One region of the Clostridium sp. MF28 genome, then DNA from elsewhere that is predicted to be linked to it. Evidence: riboswitches for the same ligand, from Rfam matches in the RefSeq annotation. Region 1 holds a riboswitch; each other region holds the start of a gene.
What was found. Region 1 has a riboswitch for cyclic di-GMP ahead of AXY43_RS07320 (methyl-accepting chemotaxis protein). Riboswitches for the same ligand answer to the same signal wherever they lie in the genome.
Positions count from the first base shown of each region.

Region 2: linked by a shared signal. The riboswitch ahead of AXY43_RS24530 (hypothetical protein) and the one ahead of AXY43_RS07320 (methyl-accepting chemotaxis protein) in region 1 are both predicted to bind cyclic di-GMP.
Region 3: linked by a shared signal. The riboswitch ahead of AXY43_RS20425 (sugar transferase) and the one ahead of AXY43_RS07320 (methyl-accepting chemotaxis protein) in region 1 are both predicted to bind cyclic di-GMP.
Region 4: linked by a shared signal. The riboswitch ahead of AXY43_RS03325 (methyl-accepting chemotaxis protein) and the one ahead of AXY43_RS07320 (methyl-accepting chemotaxis protein) in region 1 are both predicted to bind cyclic di-GMP.

Region 1 covers NZ_CP014331.1:1,633,427-1,638,193, reverse strand. The annotation lists gene AXY43_RS07335 (methyl-accepting chemotaxis protein) at 1-203, opposite strand, end outside; gene AXY43_RS07330 (methyl-accepting chemotaxis protein) at 146-898, opposite strand; gene AXY43_RS07325 (hypothetical protein) at 1,222-2,667, opposite strand; cyclic di-GMP riboswitch class II at 3,198-3,281, shown strand; gene AXY43_RS07320 (methyl-accepting chemotaxis protein) at 3,366-4,767, shown strand, end outside.
Region 2 covers NZ_CP014331.1:5,537,104-5,541,870, forward strand. The annotation lists gene AXY43_RS24525 (NAD(P)/FAD-dependent oxidoreductase) at 21-1,415, shown strand; cyclic di-GMP riboswitch class II at 2,285-2,368, shown strand; gene AXY43_RS24530 (hypothetical protein) at 2,486-2,689, shown strand; gene AXY43_RS24535 (biotin transporter BioY) at 3,167-3,712, opposite strand; gene bioB (biotin synthase BioB) at 3,748-4,710, opposite strand.
Region 3 covers NZ_CP014331.1:4,659,774-4,664,540, reverse strand. The annotation lists gene AXY43_RS20435 (polysaccharide pyruvyl transferase family protein) at 1-856, opposite strand, end outside; gene AXY43_RS20430 (glycosyltransferase) at 1,227-2,378, opposite strand; gene AXY43_RS20425 (sugar transferase) at 2,547-3,218, opposite strand; cyclic di-GMP riboswitch class II at 3,297-3,379, opposite strand; gene AXY43_RS20420 (tyrosine-protein phosphatase) at 3,469-4,233, opposite strand.
Region 4 covers NZ_CP014331.1:787,032-791,798, forward strand. The annotation lists gene AXY43_RS03325 (methyl-accepting chemotaxis protein) at 1-1,710, opposite strand, end outside; cyclic di-GMP riboswitch class II at 1,836-1,919, opposite strand; gene AXY43_RS03330 (ABC-F family ATP-binding cassette domain-containing protein) at 2,346-3,893, opposite strand; gene AXY43_RS03335 (CD3324 family protein) at 4,048-4,323, opposite strand; gene AXY43_RS03340 (HD-GYP domain-containing protein) at 4,598-4,767, opposite strand, start outside.

The DNA of each region.
Region 1 (4,767 bases):
GTAGCTTCATTTTTATCTTTAATAGTTTTCAATTTATCTTTTGTTATACTTGAAAATTCAATATTATCATTTATTACTTTTACCTCAGTAGCCATTGATTCGGATATATCTTTTATTATGTTATTTATGTCACTTATTATATTTTTTATATCCTTTGATTGTTCAGAGGATATTTTAGCAAGTTTTTGTATTTCGGTTGCCACAACTGCAAATCCTTTTCCTTGTTCTCCTGCTCGTGCTGCTCAATGGATGCGTTTAGCGCTAACAAAGTTGTATTTTCACTAATACTGTTTACTGCATCTGAAATACTTTGAATTGTATACACTTTGTCGTATAGTAATTTAGTTTTATGTGCTAAATTTTCATTAGAAAGTGCAGAATTATTAAGTTTTTGTATCAGTTGATCATAAATTTCATTTGTTTTATTTATTTCAAGTGTCATGTAATAAGACATATCTTCAATTGAACTTCCGTTATTTATTATAGATTTATTTTCTTCAACGATTTCTGCGATAAAATTCTTGGCTTGTACTATATCATTGGTTTGATTTTCAACAACAGTAGATATTTGATTTATTACCGTTGTCGTATTATTGGCAGCGAATTCAACCTCTTTTGAATATTTTCCTAAATCTTTGCAATAATCTATTAACTTATCATTAAGTGTTGCGGTTTCATTTATAAATTTTCTTATATATAAGATAAATGTATTTATATTTAAAGAAAACTTTTTAAAAATCCCCATTCTGTTTAAAGTTAATGTTTTTGTTAAATCACCTTTAGATATCTTTTCTAAATGATTACTTATTGTATATAATTTTTGAGTATTTGATTTAAAAATTATTGCGACTAGTATTAAGGTTATTAATACTGATGTAATTATAGTAACTATAAACATACTAATGCCCCCTTATGTAATAATATCCGACTAAAACTATATGTTTAATATATATTATAATAAATATTGGAAATTGTAAACATATTTTTCTTAAATCATTTTACTTTAAATAAAGTGAGGAAATAGTATATAGTAAATTTTGTGTCAAAATATCGAACGATTAAAGCGTGTATTAGAATTACATTGAAAAATTATATATATAAATTGATGAAATGATTAAGAGTAAATTAAAATTGCCCTCCATTTTGCACGAAATCGGAGGCAGTTCAACTAAAAAATTAGAAATGCAAATTAATATACATTTCTAACTTTTATATTACTGTTTAATATTGATTCTTTTTCTTAAATAAAATAGCCTGATCCCAAATGACATCATAAGGTGCTGGACCAACTAATGTTTCTTGATTTAAATATAGTCTAAAGGCTATAAATGCTTCTTGATAGTTATTAACTCCGTAGCATGCCCCTTTTGGATTTCCTGTACTATAAGGGATAATAGCTACACAATCGCCACAACCTTTTCTGGCCATTTTATACACATAATAATTATTTGATACTTCGCAATCTTTAGGAAAAAATTCATTTGCTGATCCTTCACAATCAGGCGAGTAAATAACACTAACACCGTTAAGTTTTTTAGCACCATAGAAACTAGAATTATAGTAAACTGCTTTTCCAGTTTGGGTGTGATTAACTCCGTAGGTGATTACAAAATCATCATCAGATGTTAATTCGAAATTGTTTGTTCGGAGGTACAAGGCATCTCTACTTTCGCCTAGTACATTCACATCCATTAGAATTCCTTCAAAGCTTTCCATAACCCAAATATTAGTTTTAAGATCTATAGCTTCATAGTCATTACTATAATATTTTTCAAGAATCTTATACCTTAAATAATTTAAATCATCTCTAGCATGTGGTAGTAGATTAAATTCTGTTTTGCATGTTTCACGGATTTTAAGTGTAGGTACTGGCCAAGAATGGTTGTTTTTAATTGGCTTTTTAGGTGTAATTCGAAGTACATGCCAGTATTTGTCCAAATTATCTAAATACTCTTGTCCAATGTCTCTATTTTCCCATATTGATGCTCTCATGAGTATTGCAAAGGTATCCTTACCTCTTTCAAGTCCTAAGTTGACAAGACCCTCTGGTATATTATCATTATTCATGATATCGGAACTAAATCCAGAATTAATTAAAGCCTTCCGCACTTGGTGGTTAATATATTGGTCAGCAGTTGTAATAATAATTGTAGAACTATCATAGGGATATCCTAGTGTTCCATCAGGTGTATTTTCAGTGTTAATATTATAGTTATTAATAGTATCACCTAGGCTGCCAAATATTATATGGTATTTTCCGGTTTGATTATTACCTACAGTAGTATTATCACTATAATCTTTTCCTATTTTGTTTTTGGCAAAGAAAAGAAAACTTCTGAAACTGTAGTAATATGCTTTAGGTGGTGTTTTTCCGATTAAAACAATAGCCTCATCAGGACGTAATTTGTAGGGAACTCCTTCTTCTATAAATTCTATAGAAGACTCTTGATTAGGAGAAGGTGGGACTAGAGCAAGAGCATATGGAGCACCTGCATTATTTCCCAAAGCAGTATTGACTAAACCTTCGCTGCAATATTTTAAAATATCTACATATTTTAATTCTCCTTCTTGAACTATACAACCTTGATGCTCTAATGAATTAATGAATTCCTTAACTTTTTTTTCATTGTTCTTATCACAATTACAATAATTATAATCTTTATGCATTTTGCTACTCCCTTTTTTCTTTGATTCTTTTCATTTGTTATTTATTATTATATGCTGAATGTTTAAAGTGGGTGCCATAACAGACAGGATTGTAACTGACCAAATAAAATTAGATACAATGCCAGTGCAGAAATAAAAAAAGTTATGAAATGCAAGGATATAAGTAATGGCTAATTCAAATTGAAATGCGATTATTGTAGTGAAATAAAGATAAGTTGATTTTATAAACAAAGGCATTAATATGTAATATATTGAGGATTAAAATGAGATTAAATTCAGTGTTGGATTTTAAAGGTAGCATTTCGCCTCCATCATGAAACCAATGGAAACTACAATTTGGATTTTCGTTAGTTTATTTTTGTATTTTGAAGATGTTCAGTTAAAAATTATGAGCTTTAGAATACGTTTAAACTATTTTTTGGAAATTTAAATATTTGGACAGCTAACCAATATATTTAAATTATTGATTTTTTAATATCTATATGATAACATGACATATATATTAAAAAAATGACAATTATTAATGAAATATAGTAATTGAGAGCTATGAAGAATTCTTTTTATGTGGATATTTTAAGAATTTCGAGCTATCTGTGCAGTCGACCAATTTAAACTAATAAGTTCTTTTTTGATTAGTTTAAATTGGCCTTTATTATTTATAAAAATTATATAAAGAACAATATTTTTAGGGGTGGAGTATGAGTAAATTTGGGAAGAAAATATTAAGAATGATGTTGGTTATTTTATCATCTATAGCTATAATCTTAGTTTCAGTAAATCTGATTATGTTTGAAAAATTTAAAAAGGAACTTAGGCAAACAGTTACTCAATGTATTTCAGATTTAACTGTTTCTATTGATGGAGACAAGCTTGAAAAGCTTATAAAAGAACAATCAGATGACAGTGTAGAATATCAAGATATATTAAATTCAATGAGTTTGGCTAAATCAAAAAGCGTTGCAAGGAATTTTTATACACTTGAAAGAGTTCAAGGAACACAGGCTAAGTTTTTAGTTGATGTTTCAGTAGATGCATCTGAATTTTTAGAAGATTATACTATGGATAGCGGCATGAAGGAAGCTTTTAATGATAAAGTTGTAGTAACAAATGAATCGTTTACAGATGAGTATGGGACTTTTATTTCTGCTTATGCACCAATTAAAAATTCAGAAGGAAAGGTTATAGCTATTGCTGGAGTAGATGTAGACTCAAGTATGTTTGAAGGCATGAGAAGTGCGTTGCTAAATGCAACAATTCTAACAATAGTTATTGTGAGTATTTTAGCTTTTGTTATGATTTATTTATATTCTAAGAAATTAAGTAATAATATTGTAAAAATACAAAGTGTTTTAGGTAAAATGAGTGATGGTGATTTAACTAGTAATATAAATATAAGAACAAAGGATGAGATTGAGGATATAGCTATATCAATAGATAAGGTTCAGAATTCTTTAAAAGCTCTGATAAACGATGTAGCAATTGTATCTAAAGATATGAATACTGTTAATGATACAGTAAATGATAAAGTGAAGCATCTAAATAATGATGTTGAAGAAGTTTCAGCAATTACAGAAGAAATTTCAGCGAGTATAGAAGAGAGTGCAGTATCTGCAGAAGAGATGTCAAGAACTTCAAAGGAAATAGGAATTATAGTTAATTCTATAGCTGAAAAATCACAATACATTGAAGAGAAATCAAATCAAGTAAGTGAAAAAGCTAAAAATATTATGGGAACTTCAAAAAATAATCAAAAGGAAACTGAAAAAGTGTTTAAAGAAACAGGTATTAAATTGAAGCAATCCGTTGAAAAAGCTAAAGCTGTGGAGAAAATAAATGTATTATCGGAATCTATACTTCAAATAACTTCACAAATTAACTTACTTGCACTTAATGCAGCAATAGAGGCAGCAAGAGCTGGAGAAGCTGGCAAAGGATTTAGCGTAGTAGCAGAAGAAATAAGAAGGCTGGCAGAACAATCTAATGAAACTATAAATAAGATGCAAAATACAACGTCAATTATATTATCTTCGGTTGAAGATTTAACTAATAATTCTAATAATATGCTTAGTTTCATGGAAAACAGAATATTAAAAGATTACG
Region 2 (4,767 bases), 2.2 Mb from region 1:
AATGTCAAGGAGAGATAAGAATGAATTATGATGTAATAATAGTAGGTGCTGGTCCAGCAGGAATATTTACTGCGTATGAACTAAAGAAACAAAAACCTCAATCTAAAATCCTTTTAGTTGAATCAGGAAAGAGCATTGATAAGAGACATTGTCCAAAAGATAAGACTAAAAAGTGTGTATCATGCAAACCTTATTGTCATATTACTACTGGATTTTCTGGCGCAGGAGCGTTTTCAGATGGAAAGCTATCTTTAAGCTATGAAGTAGGTGGAGATCTACCTGAACTTGCAGGAGCTGATTTAATACAAGAATACATAAATTATACAGATTCAATTTATTTGGATTTTGGAGCAGATACTAAAGTTGAAGGTGTAGGAAATAATGAAGCAGTTAAAGAAATAAGAAGAAAAGCAATACAAGGTGGATTAAAGCTAGTAGATTGTCCAATAAGACACTTAGGAACTGAAAAAGCTCAAGAAATATATTTGAAGATTCAAAAACATCTATTAAATGCTGGTGTTGAAATTAAATTTGATACAACAGTTAAAAATCTTTTGATAAGAAACAATGAAGTATCTGGGGTATTAATAACAGATTCATTAACTAGAAGTAATGATGAAGAAATGTTTTCAGATAAAGTAGTTGTAGCAACAGGTAGAAAAGGTGCTGATTGGTTAAAAGACATGTGTATTGAACACAAGATAAATCATAGTGCAGGGCCAGTTGATATAGGTGTTAGAGTTGAGCTCAGAAATGAAGTAATGGAAAGTGTAAATAATGTACTTTACGAATCTAAACTTATAGGGCATCCAGCACCATTTAAAGATAAGGTTAGGACTTTTTGTCAAAATCCAGGTGGTTTTGTAAGTCAAGAGAATTATGATAATAATTTAGCAATAGTTAATGGACATTCTTATAAAGATAAGAAATCTGATAATACAAACTTAGCAATTTTAAGTTCGCATAATTTTTCAGCGCCTTTCAATGAACCAATTGAATATGGTCAGAAGGTTGCAGAACTTGTTAATATGTTGGGAAATGGAAAAATATTAGTCCAAAGATATGGAGATATATTGGATGGTAAGAGAACTTGGGAAAAGGAATTGTATGAATCAAACGTTAGACATACATTACCAGATGCAGAAGCTGGAGATTTAACATCAGCTATGCCATATAGAACTATGACAAATATTTTAAACTTCATACAAGCCATGGATACAGTAGTTCCAGGATTTGCAAGCAGAGAAACATTATTATATGGCCCAGAAATAAAATTCTACAGTAATAGAATTGATTTAGATAAAAATTTCGAAACTAATATAAAAGGCTTACATTGTTTAGGTGACTCAAGTGGATGGACTAGAGGACTTATGATGGCATCAGCCATGGGTGTGATAATGGGTAGAAAACTTTAAAAATATTGAAAATACTAAGTTGTATTAATATAAAGTATTCATAAATTCAGGGAATGATAACATTCATTAAACAGTATTCTACATAATTTTTTATGAAAATTATGGGGGATGCTGTTTTTTTATAAAAGATATATTAATTTAAATGATGTGTTATTAGTAATAACCTAAAGTTAAGATTATAAATTGTATAAAGAAATATAGATAACCCAACTAAGACCTTAACTTATGCATATAACTCGCTGAAATGAGTAACATACTTTTGTTCCAGTTTCTAGGTAATTCTGATGGGTGATTCTAAGGCTATAAAAGTTGCACCCAAAGTGCTAGTCTCAAAGAACAAGCTTTGAACTAGCACATTTGGAACAACTTATAGCCAAAGAATCACATCCATCAAAATTACCAATGAAACATTCCACAAAAGTATATTACTCATTTCTGGTTGGAAGACATTTCATAGTCTAAGTATAGTTTATGATTTCGGTAAGTTATCACATAAGTTTAGTTTTAAATTTGGATATCTATATGAGAATTATAAAATTAATAAGGGTAACTTATTACAATACATAAATAAGTTACCCATAAACGATTTTATATAGAAGGATAAATAGTTAATAAGAAATTATCTTATTTTCTTATTATAGCTGATAATTATTACAAGATTATAACAAATATGTTAATTCAATATAAACATTATATTAAAATAAACTTAAATATGATATTTAAGGACAGTAAATAAAATTTTTTATACATTTAATAATTACCTTTAAATATGTAACAATTATTGTAAGGTAAATATTGCATTTAATGTTGATTTTTCTTATATTATTGTTATAATATATACATAGAAAGACATAAAGTAACATAAATATACAAAGATTGGGAACTGTGAAAAATTCTCTGTATTTGGGCATCTTGAGAATTTGGAGTTAATGATGCAACCCACCAATCAAAACTAATTAATTTTTTTAATTAGTTTTGATTGGTTTTTTATATTTTTGAACTAAACATAATAGAGTTAAAAGTAAATAAAATAGTTTTTTAAAGTTAATATATATGAGAGGTGATATGCTATGAAGATACATAATGAAATCATGAAAGTTATAAATGATAATTTGGAAAAGTGTTCTAAATTTGAATTTGTTGCAGAGTTAAGAGATTTAACTTTAGCAGATATGTACTATATTGAAAAGATATCGAGTATTGATAGTATAAAAGCGAAGTTCAATTATAAAATAATAAATAATACTTATATAAAGATTAATTATTCACGTTAATTAATATGTAGGAAGAGGGAAGACATGACACTAACTATTAAGATTAAATTAGGCAAAATAAAGAAAACGGAAGATGATGATAATAAAATAATTACAGACTTTTCTCATAAAGAGGTTTAATTAATAAGAATCATGGACATTAGAAATATTGTTTATGATTCTTATTTTTTTGTTATAATAATATGGTAGATTTGACGAGGAGAGTAATGGTATAAATAAAAAGGTATATGAGCTATTAGAGGAGATAAAATTACATTCAGAGAAAATTAGTGATTGGGAACAAATAACAAATATATTTGCTAATGCTATTAAAAGAAAAGGATTGAATAATGAAGAAGTTGAAGAGATAAGTGAGAGAATACTTAGAGAAGTTAGAAAAAAGTAGAAGTGAATTTGAATGATTTATAATATAAAGGACTTTCTTTAATGTTATAATTTAAAGAAAATCCTTTTTAGCGAATATATATATTTTAACTATTATAATCCAGCGCTTTTAATTCTTTTTCTAATCTGAGGCCCTATTAGTGATGCAACTACCATCTTTGCGAGGTCAGCAGGAATAAATGGAAGAACACCAATTGTTAGAGCCTTATTAAATGGTAGATGTGCAACATATGCTAGCCATACTGTTCCGAGCATGTAGGTTACTAGTGTACCTATCAGCATACCTAAAAAGCACATAAAAATTTTATTAGGAAATTTGTCAATGAATATTCCACTTATAAATGCCATAAAAGCGAATCCAATTAAATATCCACCTGTTGGCCCTGCTAATTTAGTAAATCCACCAGAGAATCCTGAAAAAACGGGCAATCCCAATGCACCTATGAGAAGATAAATAAGATAACTAATTGTTCCTTCCTTTTTTCCAATTATATATATAGTAAGGTAAATTGCCAAATTTGTTAATGTAATTGGTACTATACCAATAGGAATTGAAAATGGTGCAGATGTACATATAAAAGCACTCATTATTCCGATTATTGTTAACTGACGTGCGTTAGTTCTACGTATATTTTCCATAATTTTAAATCTCCTTTATATATTATATTTCTTTTCTATAATTCTTTTTTAATTAAAAAACCGAGTGTTTGCAACATTATTTTATCTTGGCATGTATTGTTACCTACAGTAGTCAGCATATCACCAGTTATCGTTGCATTAGCTCCAGATTGAAAAATTTCTATGCCGCCATCTTCAAAATAAGTTCTTCCGGCAGCCATACGAATATAAGCTGTTGGATTTATGTAACGAAAAATAGCAATCGTTCTTAAGATATCGTCATTAGAAATCCTCTTTAAATTTTCTAATGGAGTACCTTTGATAGGCATTAATATATTTATTGGTATAGATATAACTCCAAGTTCTGATAAGCTTATAGCCATGTCAATTCTGTCATACCAAGTTTCACCCATTCCTATAATACCACCGGAACAAACTTTTAAACCTGCATTTTGCGCTAGTTTAATTTCTTTAATCTTGTCATCATATGAATGAGTAGTACAAATATTATGAAAGTTTCTTTTAGAAGTTTCTATGTTTGCATGGTACATTGTGACTCCTGCTTCTTTTAAAAGTACAAATTGTTCTTCGCTTAAAAAACCGTGAGATGCACATAGGTTGATGGAACATTCTTTATTCATCATTTTGTATGCTTGTACAGCTTTATCAAAATCGCTCCCAACTAAAGCTCTTCCTGCTGTAACAATAGAGTATCTATGTACACCATTAGCTTCATTTTTTTTGCAGTCTTTTAAAATTACATTAGGATCTAAAAAATCATATTCTTTAATTTCTGTTTTGTGGTGGTTTGATTGAGCACAAAACTTACAGTTCTCGCTGCATTTTCCACTGCGACCATTAATAATTGTACAAAGGTCCACGCTTTCTCCGCATAGTGTTTTACGAATTTTATTAGCACCATCACAAATTTTCTTTAAATCACAAGTTAATAAAAATTCTAAATCGTCAGATCTAGTTAATCGTCTTCCGTTAATAATTTCTTCTGCTAATTTTTCCATATAATTTTACCACGCCCCAATTTATTAAATAATTTCAAGACAAGTATATAATTAATA
Region 3 (4,767 bases), 3.0 Mb from region 1:
TATATCCTTGATCATAAAGCCATTCAAAAAAAGCAGCCATTTCTACTTTAAAAATTTTATAAGCTAGCTCTGGATCAGTTGCAGATGGAAAACGATATGGACGCATTGTTATTGCAACCAATTTTCTATCTGTTGGAAGATTATATTCTCTAAAGATTTTCTCTTTAACAAGCTCAGCCTTTGGTAATGTAAAAGCCAAGTCTGGACAATTGATAATATCTAATCTCAATTGATTCTTCACCATATCTTCAGATAGTGTTTCTCTAGAAGTAAGAACCTTACACTTTTTAAGAGCTGCCCTTGCAATGTTTTTTACGAACGGCCCCTTAAAAGGACCAAACGAATTAGGCATAACATAAACTGGCTTTTTCAGTTTATGTGCAAGCAACATAGGATATACCCAAAAATACATGCTATAGGTTGAATACAAGCCTCCATAAGTCTGCAGTAATCCGCCACCTTTCATAAATACTGCCTCGCTCTGCTCCATTATCTTAACAGCATACCTTTTCTCTTTACTTAAAAACAACTTTGCTAATTCTCTTGTAGGGCTCCAGAGAATTAAAAGACTTCCAATTAAGTCAAATATAGATACAATCCCCCACATAATCTTCAGTTTTTTTGTATAACTTATATTTTCTTTGTTTTTAAATTTTCTAGAAGGATGCTCAAGAATCGGTTGAATTATTTTTAAGCCTTTTCCTTTACTCTGCTCGATAGGCTCATTTCTTTCTGAAGTCAGATAAAATTCACCATTAAATCCGCAATCCTCTGCGAATCGTTTAGTCTCCCATACAAGTGCTTGATCTCCTCTGTTTAAATCCGAACATCCAGGTATAATCACATATTTATTCATTCCTCGTAAATCCTTTCTATTAAAATATGAATTCGTATTTTAATCTCATCCTTTTCCATTTTTTACCGCTAAGATTCAAATGACTCCCATCTACGCTATAGCCTTCATTACTTATTGTACCTTTACAAATTTATTCCAGCTTCGGCGACTGGATTCCAATCTATGAATCATTCTAATCAATACCCACCCTCATCTGAGAAAACTATGAATCCATGCTCTAAGCCTTCTTGAAATATAGAAATACTTTTGAGAATACAAAACTCAGAGAACTCATTTTGCGCTCATGGAGCAATTATCTTTAACGAATACCCGTTTCATGCATGTCATTCTGGTTATAGGCTTCAGGACTGCGTGGGATTGATAGGTGGTGTTATCTCAATAAAGAATCTTTCTGTACCAAGCGCTCCAAAAACCTCATCTTTTTCCCTTCATACTCATATACTCCTCCTAGAATTGTTTTTTCGTAAATTTCAATGTATGATCTTGCTTGAGCCTTAATATCATAAAGTTCAAACATGTCATTGTAAGCCTTTTCTACATATTCCTGTGCTCTTCCTTCTCTTATCGCATTAATTCCCCTAACAAAATCCTCAACAGAATCACTGACATAACCATTATCACCATTGTGGATAACATCATTATTTCCGATCACATTATTAATCACACAAGGCTTCTTCATATACATGGACTCAAGCAAACTCATCGGCAAGCCTTCCCACAAAGAAGTCAGGATAAATGCATCTGCATTCATAGACATTCTTAACGCCTCTCCTCGCTCAGTCCACCCGGTAACTTCAATATTAGGTGCTTTTAATTCTTCTCTTAGTTCACCCTCACCAATCCAAAGAAACTTTACATCCGGCATAGCCTCCGCAACCTTATTAAATAGCGCAGGATTCTTCTGATGGCAAATACGCCCCAGCGTAAACACTGTATAAGGATGTTCTTTCACTTCCACCTGATCAATCATCTTCTGCAAATCATTTAGATTGACTGCGTTGTTTACATAAGTAGCACGCTTGGTAAGTTTCAAAGTCTCTTGATGCTCACCCTCGCTGCAACTGATGGTCGTGCATTTTCTTTTAGCACATACAGCTTCAATTATCTTAAACATCATTCTCTTTGCAAATTTGTAGTTCTGCATCAAGAAACTATAACCATGAGGCGTATAAAACAAAGGATTTTTCTTACCATTAAAAGCAAGTCTTCCAATTACCCCCGCTTTACTGCTGTGGAGATGAATAATATCTGGATTAACCTTCTTGACAATCGCTTTTACTTCTCTAAGAGCTTTTATGTCTTTCACAGGATTAATTACTCTACCAAAATTCTTAACCTCGATCAAATGGATTCTCTTATCGAAATTATCCTTATAATCTGATGGAGTCTGTGGACGTACCGCGTATGCAATGTACATATCATACTCATTAACTAGCTCATTAGCGAGATCAACGATGTATGTAAACACACCTCCGCCCATGGCTTCAACAATATATAAAATCTTCTTTTTCTTAGTCTCCATTATCCTCTACCCTTCGAATTCTTTTTCTATAAAATCTATGGACATTAAATAGTTGCTAACTCGATATAAATTTAGATGCCATTACCATATCTGAAACTTTTTTATTAAAATTACGACAATATTTCTCTATATTTATTGAGTCACAGATCAAACTCTGCCCAAATGAATCTATCTCGCATGTTCATCACCAAAAAACACCCCGAATGTTTTTAAAACTAACTTTATGTCAACTAGAGTATTTCTCTCTCTAACATACTTAACGTCTAATCTCATCCAATCTTCAAAGCCAATATCACTTCTTCCAGACACTTGCCAGTAGCAAGTTAGTCCTGGTTTAACTGTTAATCTTTCCATCATCCAATCTTCAAATTTCACTACTTCTTTTGGAAGTGATGGCCTCGGTCCAACTAAACTCATTTCACCTTTTAAGACATTAACTAATTGTGGCAATTCATCTATACTTGTTTTTCTTATGAATCTTCCTATTTTAGTTACCCTTGGATCTTCTTTCATTTTAAACATTGGTCCAGCCATTTCATTTTTAGCACTTAGCTTGTCCTTTAATTCTTCTGCATTGGCCACCATAGATCTAAATTTATACATCCTGAATTTTTTGCCATTTCTTCCGACTCTCTCTTGCGAAAAGATAGAATTTCCTTCTGATTCTAATCTTATTAAAATGGCCACAACTAAAAATATTGGGCTTAAAATTATAAGTCCAATAGATGAACAAAACACATCCATAGTTCTCTTTAAAAAACAATATCCTATTCTGCTGTCTTCCGTTTCCAGTTGTTCTTTAAACAAAACTTCCTCACTGTTAAATTCTAACTGCTGCATACTACTCCCCCTAAAGCTCATTATCACCAAACGAACAAATTTTCCCCTTATTATTCACAAAAAGCAACCAACCTTAACATAAATCAAAGCCGGTTGCACTAATAACTCACCATATATAAAGTGCCCAGATAAACATATGGATCAACGTCTCTCTATCACAGATTATACCACATAATTAATAATTTGTTAATATTGATTCGACAATCCATCTCATGAAATTTATCCCATTGTTAGACATTTAACAATAAATTTATCTTTTAAAAAATCCAAATATCGATTTCTTTTCTTTAATTTTCTCTCCTGAAAACTTTATCTCCCCATTATTTAGCATTTTTTCAGAACTATCTTTAAATACATCCTTGATTGTGCTTTTATTTATTAAATCCAAAGCCGTACTAAGACCAGTATTTCTTCTATTAATATTATGAGCATCAGACCCTATAAAGTTATATATCCCATTATTTAGAAGCACATTAGCTGTCCTTTGAACTTTTTCTCCAAATCTTCCATCTATACTTCCAGCATTTACTTGGAATAAATAACCTTCATTAATAAACTTATTAATATTCTTAGGATCTTGTATAATAGGAATATATCTTTCTGGATGTGCAATTACTGGTACTATATTTCTTACTTGAAGCTCATAAAGAGTGTCAAATATACTTTCATCAAACTTTCTCATCGGAAATTCAATCAGCATATATCTAGAATCATTTATAGTCCCAATATTCCCTTGTATATAGTATTCTATTATCTTTTCAGTATAATAAACTTCCTGACCACTATATACCTTTATATCTATGTTCTCTTTCACTAAAATATTATTAATTTCCTTCACATAATTCTTAACTTCATCAATTGTAGCTTCTCCATACTCAAGTAAATAATGAGGAGTAGCCACAATTTCTTTAACACCATCTTTTTCCGCATTTCTAAGCATCTCCAAAGTCATTTCCATATCCTTAGATCCATCATCAATCCCAGGTATTATATGCGAATGAATATCAACTATCATAACAATCCCTCTCCTCTAAAAATAAAAAATCAGTAAAAGCTTCCCTCTTCTTTCCGTAAATATACTCATAAAACTAATTTTCATAGATATCCAATTTAAATCTTCGACTTATTAGATAAACAAATTCGCTAGAAATTATAATTTTTATTCATAATCCACTTCAAGTAGATATCCATATTCCAAACCATATCTATGCCTGAATATATTCTATACTAGAAATAAAAATCTTGCTTTTGTGGAAGTGTTACATTAGAAGCTAAACTGTAATTATATATCCAATTTAAACCTCCGACTTATTAGATAAGCAAATTTGCTAGAACTTTAAATTCATGTCTTTACTAGAAATTGTAAATATATTTGTGGAGAAAACATTTGAAAATGAGCTGTTAAAGGTTCTTAGCTGTAGGTTGTTCGATTTTAGCTTGTGAAGTGAGAGTCCAAAATTTTATTTTGGGTTCTCGAACTTCCTCAGCGAATGTAATGAGTCGAGCTTCCCTAGGAAAGTCGGCGCATGCTAAAGTGGATACAACCTGC
Region 4 (4,767 bases), 850 kb from region 1:
CTTAGCTATAATCCATCTTAACTCTTCAGACATTTGAGATAGAAGTTTACTAGATGAAGCTATCTCCTCAACAGATGCCAATTGTTCCTCAGCCGCTGCCGATATTGTTTGAGTCTCATCAGCTATATTACTACTTATGTTTTTAATATTATTTACTGAATCAACAGATTCTTTAGTTCCTACAGTTACTTCAGTGATAGAATATGATATTTCATGAATCTGACTAGATATTTCTATTATCATTTGAAGGATTTCCTTAAAACTTATTCCTGCAACATCAACGACATCTGCTCCTGTTTTAACTTCTTTTGAGTTTTCATTCATAACAGCAACTGCACTATTGGTTTTGTTTTGTACATCATTAATAATTCCAGCTATTTCTTTAGTTGCCTCTTGTGATTGTTCTGCTAACTTTCTAATTTCTTCCGCTACTACACTAAAACCTTTCCCGGCTTCCCCAGCCCTTGCAGATTCTATTGCCGCATTTAATGCTAGAAGATTTGTTTGCTCTGATATACCTTGGATTGTATCAAGTATTTGTCCAATTTTCACTGATTTCTCTTCAAGCTCGCTTATAATATGCGATGTTTCACTAGTCTTTTTCTCTATTATTTCCATTTGGTTCATTGCCTTCACTACAGCCTCTTCGCCAGCATTTGCTGATATTTTTGCCTTATCTGTTAACGATGAAACAGATTTTGTATTTTCAGATACTACATTTATCTTATTAGATATGTTTTCAACCACTTTGTTTGTACTATTAGCAAAAGAAAATTGCTCATCTGCTCCATGTGCCATTGTTGTTACTGCGGATGCAACTAGATTTGATGCATCTGCTGATTGCTCAGCACTTGCTGTAAGCTCTTCAGATGATAATACTAACTGCTCAGATGTATTTCCTAATTGTTTTATTAGTTCAATAATGTTTTTGGTCATCTTATCTATCGCATTACTTACAACACCAAATTCACTCTTATCATTAAGACTTTCTTCTTTTATCTTTACAGAAAAATCACCTTGTGATAAAGAACCCATGTATACTACAAAGTCATTTAATCTCTTTGTGATACGTTTTGTTATTAGTATTCCTAATAAAATTGCTAATATTGAAGCTATAATAACAATACTTATAAATGTTGCTGTTGCAATTTTTAAATTTGCTTTATCCTGAGCGTTTATTTTTTCAGCAATTTGTCTATTATGTTCTCCAAGTTCAACTAAATCAGCTAAGAAAGTATCAGCATATGATTCAACGTTTTTCTCATAGTATTCGTACGCTTCTTGATTTTTGTTTTCAATGGCTAAATCTAGTGCGACTTTTCTTCCTTCCCTATATTTAGCTAAATTACTATCAATCTTACTGATCTTATCAGCCTCAAAATCATCTAATTTCATTTTTTTATAAAGAGCCATATAGTTGTTAAATTCTTCAGCACGAGTATTTATATCTTTTGTTAAATTACTATTTTCATTTTTATCAGTAGTTACCATAATTCTAAAAATGTCAGCTGATATAGCCCTTGCATGCACTCTAGACTCACTAAGCCATTCACTAGATAGCAGTCTTTCACTATACATGACCTCCATACTTTTACTAGACGTTTGTAAAAAATAGTAACCGGTTATTCCAACTGCAAATAATCCTACTAAAGAGCAAATTATAAGCATCGCTAATTTTCTACCTACCTTTAAATTATTAAGCCACGTCATTTTATTGTCCCCCTTATCTTAATACTAGGATCTTAAATATAATTTCATTATTACAATATATTTATTAAAATGATTAATAAAAAATAAAAAACCAACAAAAACTTAATATGTTTATGGATTACTAAGTTTTAATTGGTCGGTTGCACAACTAGCTCCAAATTCTCAAAGTGCCCAGATATAGAGAATTTTTCATCGCTTCCAATTGTTCTATTTTTTATAAATACACTTACCTAATATATAGAAATATTATCATATTCATGCAAAAAAATCAATAATGCTTAATATAAATTGTCGAAATTTATTCCATTAGCTTCCGATTATACTATTCTTATTTACAGTAGAAAATTTTTAATTATACGAAACTTCCCTGTACAACCATATCAATTCACTAGTTCTCCTTAAATTAATGCATCTCAACTAATAAGTACTTTTCTAAGATTCAAGAATGAAAAAAACTACGCAGAATCAAAATTAATTCGACTTAGGATTTTTTCATAATTTTATTTACCAATAAATCACAAATAAATGCTATATATAAATAGGACGAACCTTAAAAATAGATACTAAACGCTCTATTTTTAAGGTTTCTTTTTATACATTCTTATAGAATTACATCCGCAATGTAATATTATTTTCTAAAGCACCCCCCATTCTTCACAGTTCCATATATCTGTAGCAATATCTTTATAAAATTCCGATTCATGACATACTAAAATCATGCTTCCTTCATATTCTTTTAACGCACGCTTTAGTTCATTTTTAGCATTAATATCTAGGTGATTTGTTGGTTCATCTAATACTAATACATTTGTATATTCATTAATAAGTTTGCATAACCTGACTTTGGCTTGCTCTCCTCCGCTTAATATATTAATGGGGCTATCTATATGCTGCCTTGTTAATCCACACCTAGCCAATTCTCTTCTTACCTCCGTTTGAGTTAGGTGAGGAAACTCACTCCAAACATCATATAAAACTGAATTAGTGCTATTCCATGCAATTTCCTGCTCAAAATATCCTATTTTTCTATGCTCACTTAAAGTAATTTCACCATTTATAGGTTTTAGCATTCCAAGTAAGGTTTTTAGCAGAGTAGTCTTTCCTAATCCATTAGCTCCTGTTACTGCAATTTTTTGTCCTCTTTTCATTTTTAAGTTTAAAGGTTTGCTTAAAGGTCTGTTATATCCGATAATCAAGTTGCTTACTTCAAGGATTATACTTTCTGGCATTTTTACAGTTTTAAAATTAAAATGAGGTTTTATAATTTCTTTTTTTATTTCTATTCTTTCAATCTTATTAAGTTTCTTTTCTCTTGATTTAGCTTGCTTTGAAGTTGAGGCTCTTGCTTTATTTTTTCTTATATAATCTTCAAGCTTTTCTATTTCATTTTGTTGTTCTTTATATTCAATCAATCTCTGTTCTTTTCGTATTTCGTATAGTTTAATAAAATAATCATAATTCCCTTCATATCTTGTTAATACTTTGTGCTCAAGATGATAAACTACGTTTACTACATTATTTAAAAAAGCATTATCATGTGATATTAATATAAATGCATTTTCATAATTTGCTAGATAATTCTTAAGCCATTCAATATGCTCTTCATCCAAATGATTAGTCGGCTCATCCAGTAATAAAATATCTGGCTTTTGCAAAAGTAATTTAGCGAGTAAAATCTTAGTTCTTTGCCCGCCACTTAAAGTTGAAACATCTTTATCCAAAAGTTCCTTAATTCCAAGACCTACTGCAGTTGCCTGTATTTTAGAATTAATGCTATAGAAATCATTTTTATCTAATATTTCTTGCATAATAGCAATTTTATTTAAAGATTTTTCCATATCCTTCTCACTCATATTTTGAAGATCAATATATAAACTATTAATTTTACTTTCTATATTAAATAAATTAGCAAATGCTTCTTTTAAGAAATTTAATGCATCAATTCCTTCTTTCAAATCAACCAATTGATCCATATAACCAATGCTGAATTTATTATTCCACTCAATAGTACCTTTATCTGGTAATATCTGATCAGTAATAATTTTCATCAAAGTCGATTTTCCTTCTCCATTAGCACCAATAAGTCCAATATGCTCTCCTTTTAATAACCTAAAAGATACATCATTAAATAATATTCTATCGCCAAATGAATGACTCATGTTTTCAATTGTTAAAATACTCATATTCTACATCTCCTTGTGTCCTCATAATAAATGATATCATCATGTAATATGAAGACCAAGTTTAAGAATAAATCTGTAATGTTTATAATCATACTGAAAAAAGGCATATTCTTCATAGTAATGACTGTGAAAAATATGCCTTTTCTCTTATATTTTAAGTAGAATTTTTTTGTTTCCTTATTATTCTTCTAATACTACCTTCAGTTAAAAAATACTGTTCAGCTAAAATTTTAACGGACATTCCAGATGAATACTTATTAAAAATTTCTTTATCTCTTGCACTAAGATATCTTTTAGTCTCAGTATTTTCTCCCCATGATTTTTTGTTTTCATTTTTTCTTGGTATATAGATATATCCACCATCTGTATATTTTTGAATTAGTTCAATTATATTATATGGCAATATATTTTGTGCTTTTTCATATTTCATAATTTCTTCGCTCCACTCTACATTTAATATCTAAATGAAGATGCAAAGACCTATTATAATATGAAAAACTTAATGTTGATATATTGGCTCCAGGCAAAAGTTTTTCACATATTATAATCTTTGCATGGAGCTAACTACTATTACTAGAAACATAATGAATTCACTTCCTTTTTATTCTATAATATTATATCACAATAACTTGTGTCAATTTTGACGCTTTGAGCCTCAAATTTAATTCTTATTTCTAAATCCTAAGAAGATACTTCATTATAATTTAACTCAACTTACTAAAAACATAATCAATATCTCTAGTTATTTTAGTATCTATAAATCCATTGTCCATCATACTTTTTAGTATTTCCATTGCCTTTTCGTGGGCTAATCCCTCTCTATATGGTCTTTCCTCTGTAAGTGCCTGATAGATATCAAGACAAGTCATAAGAC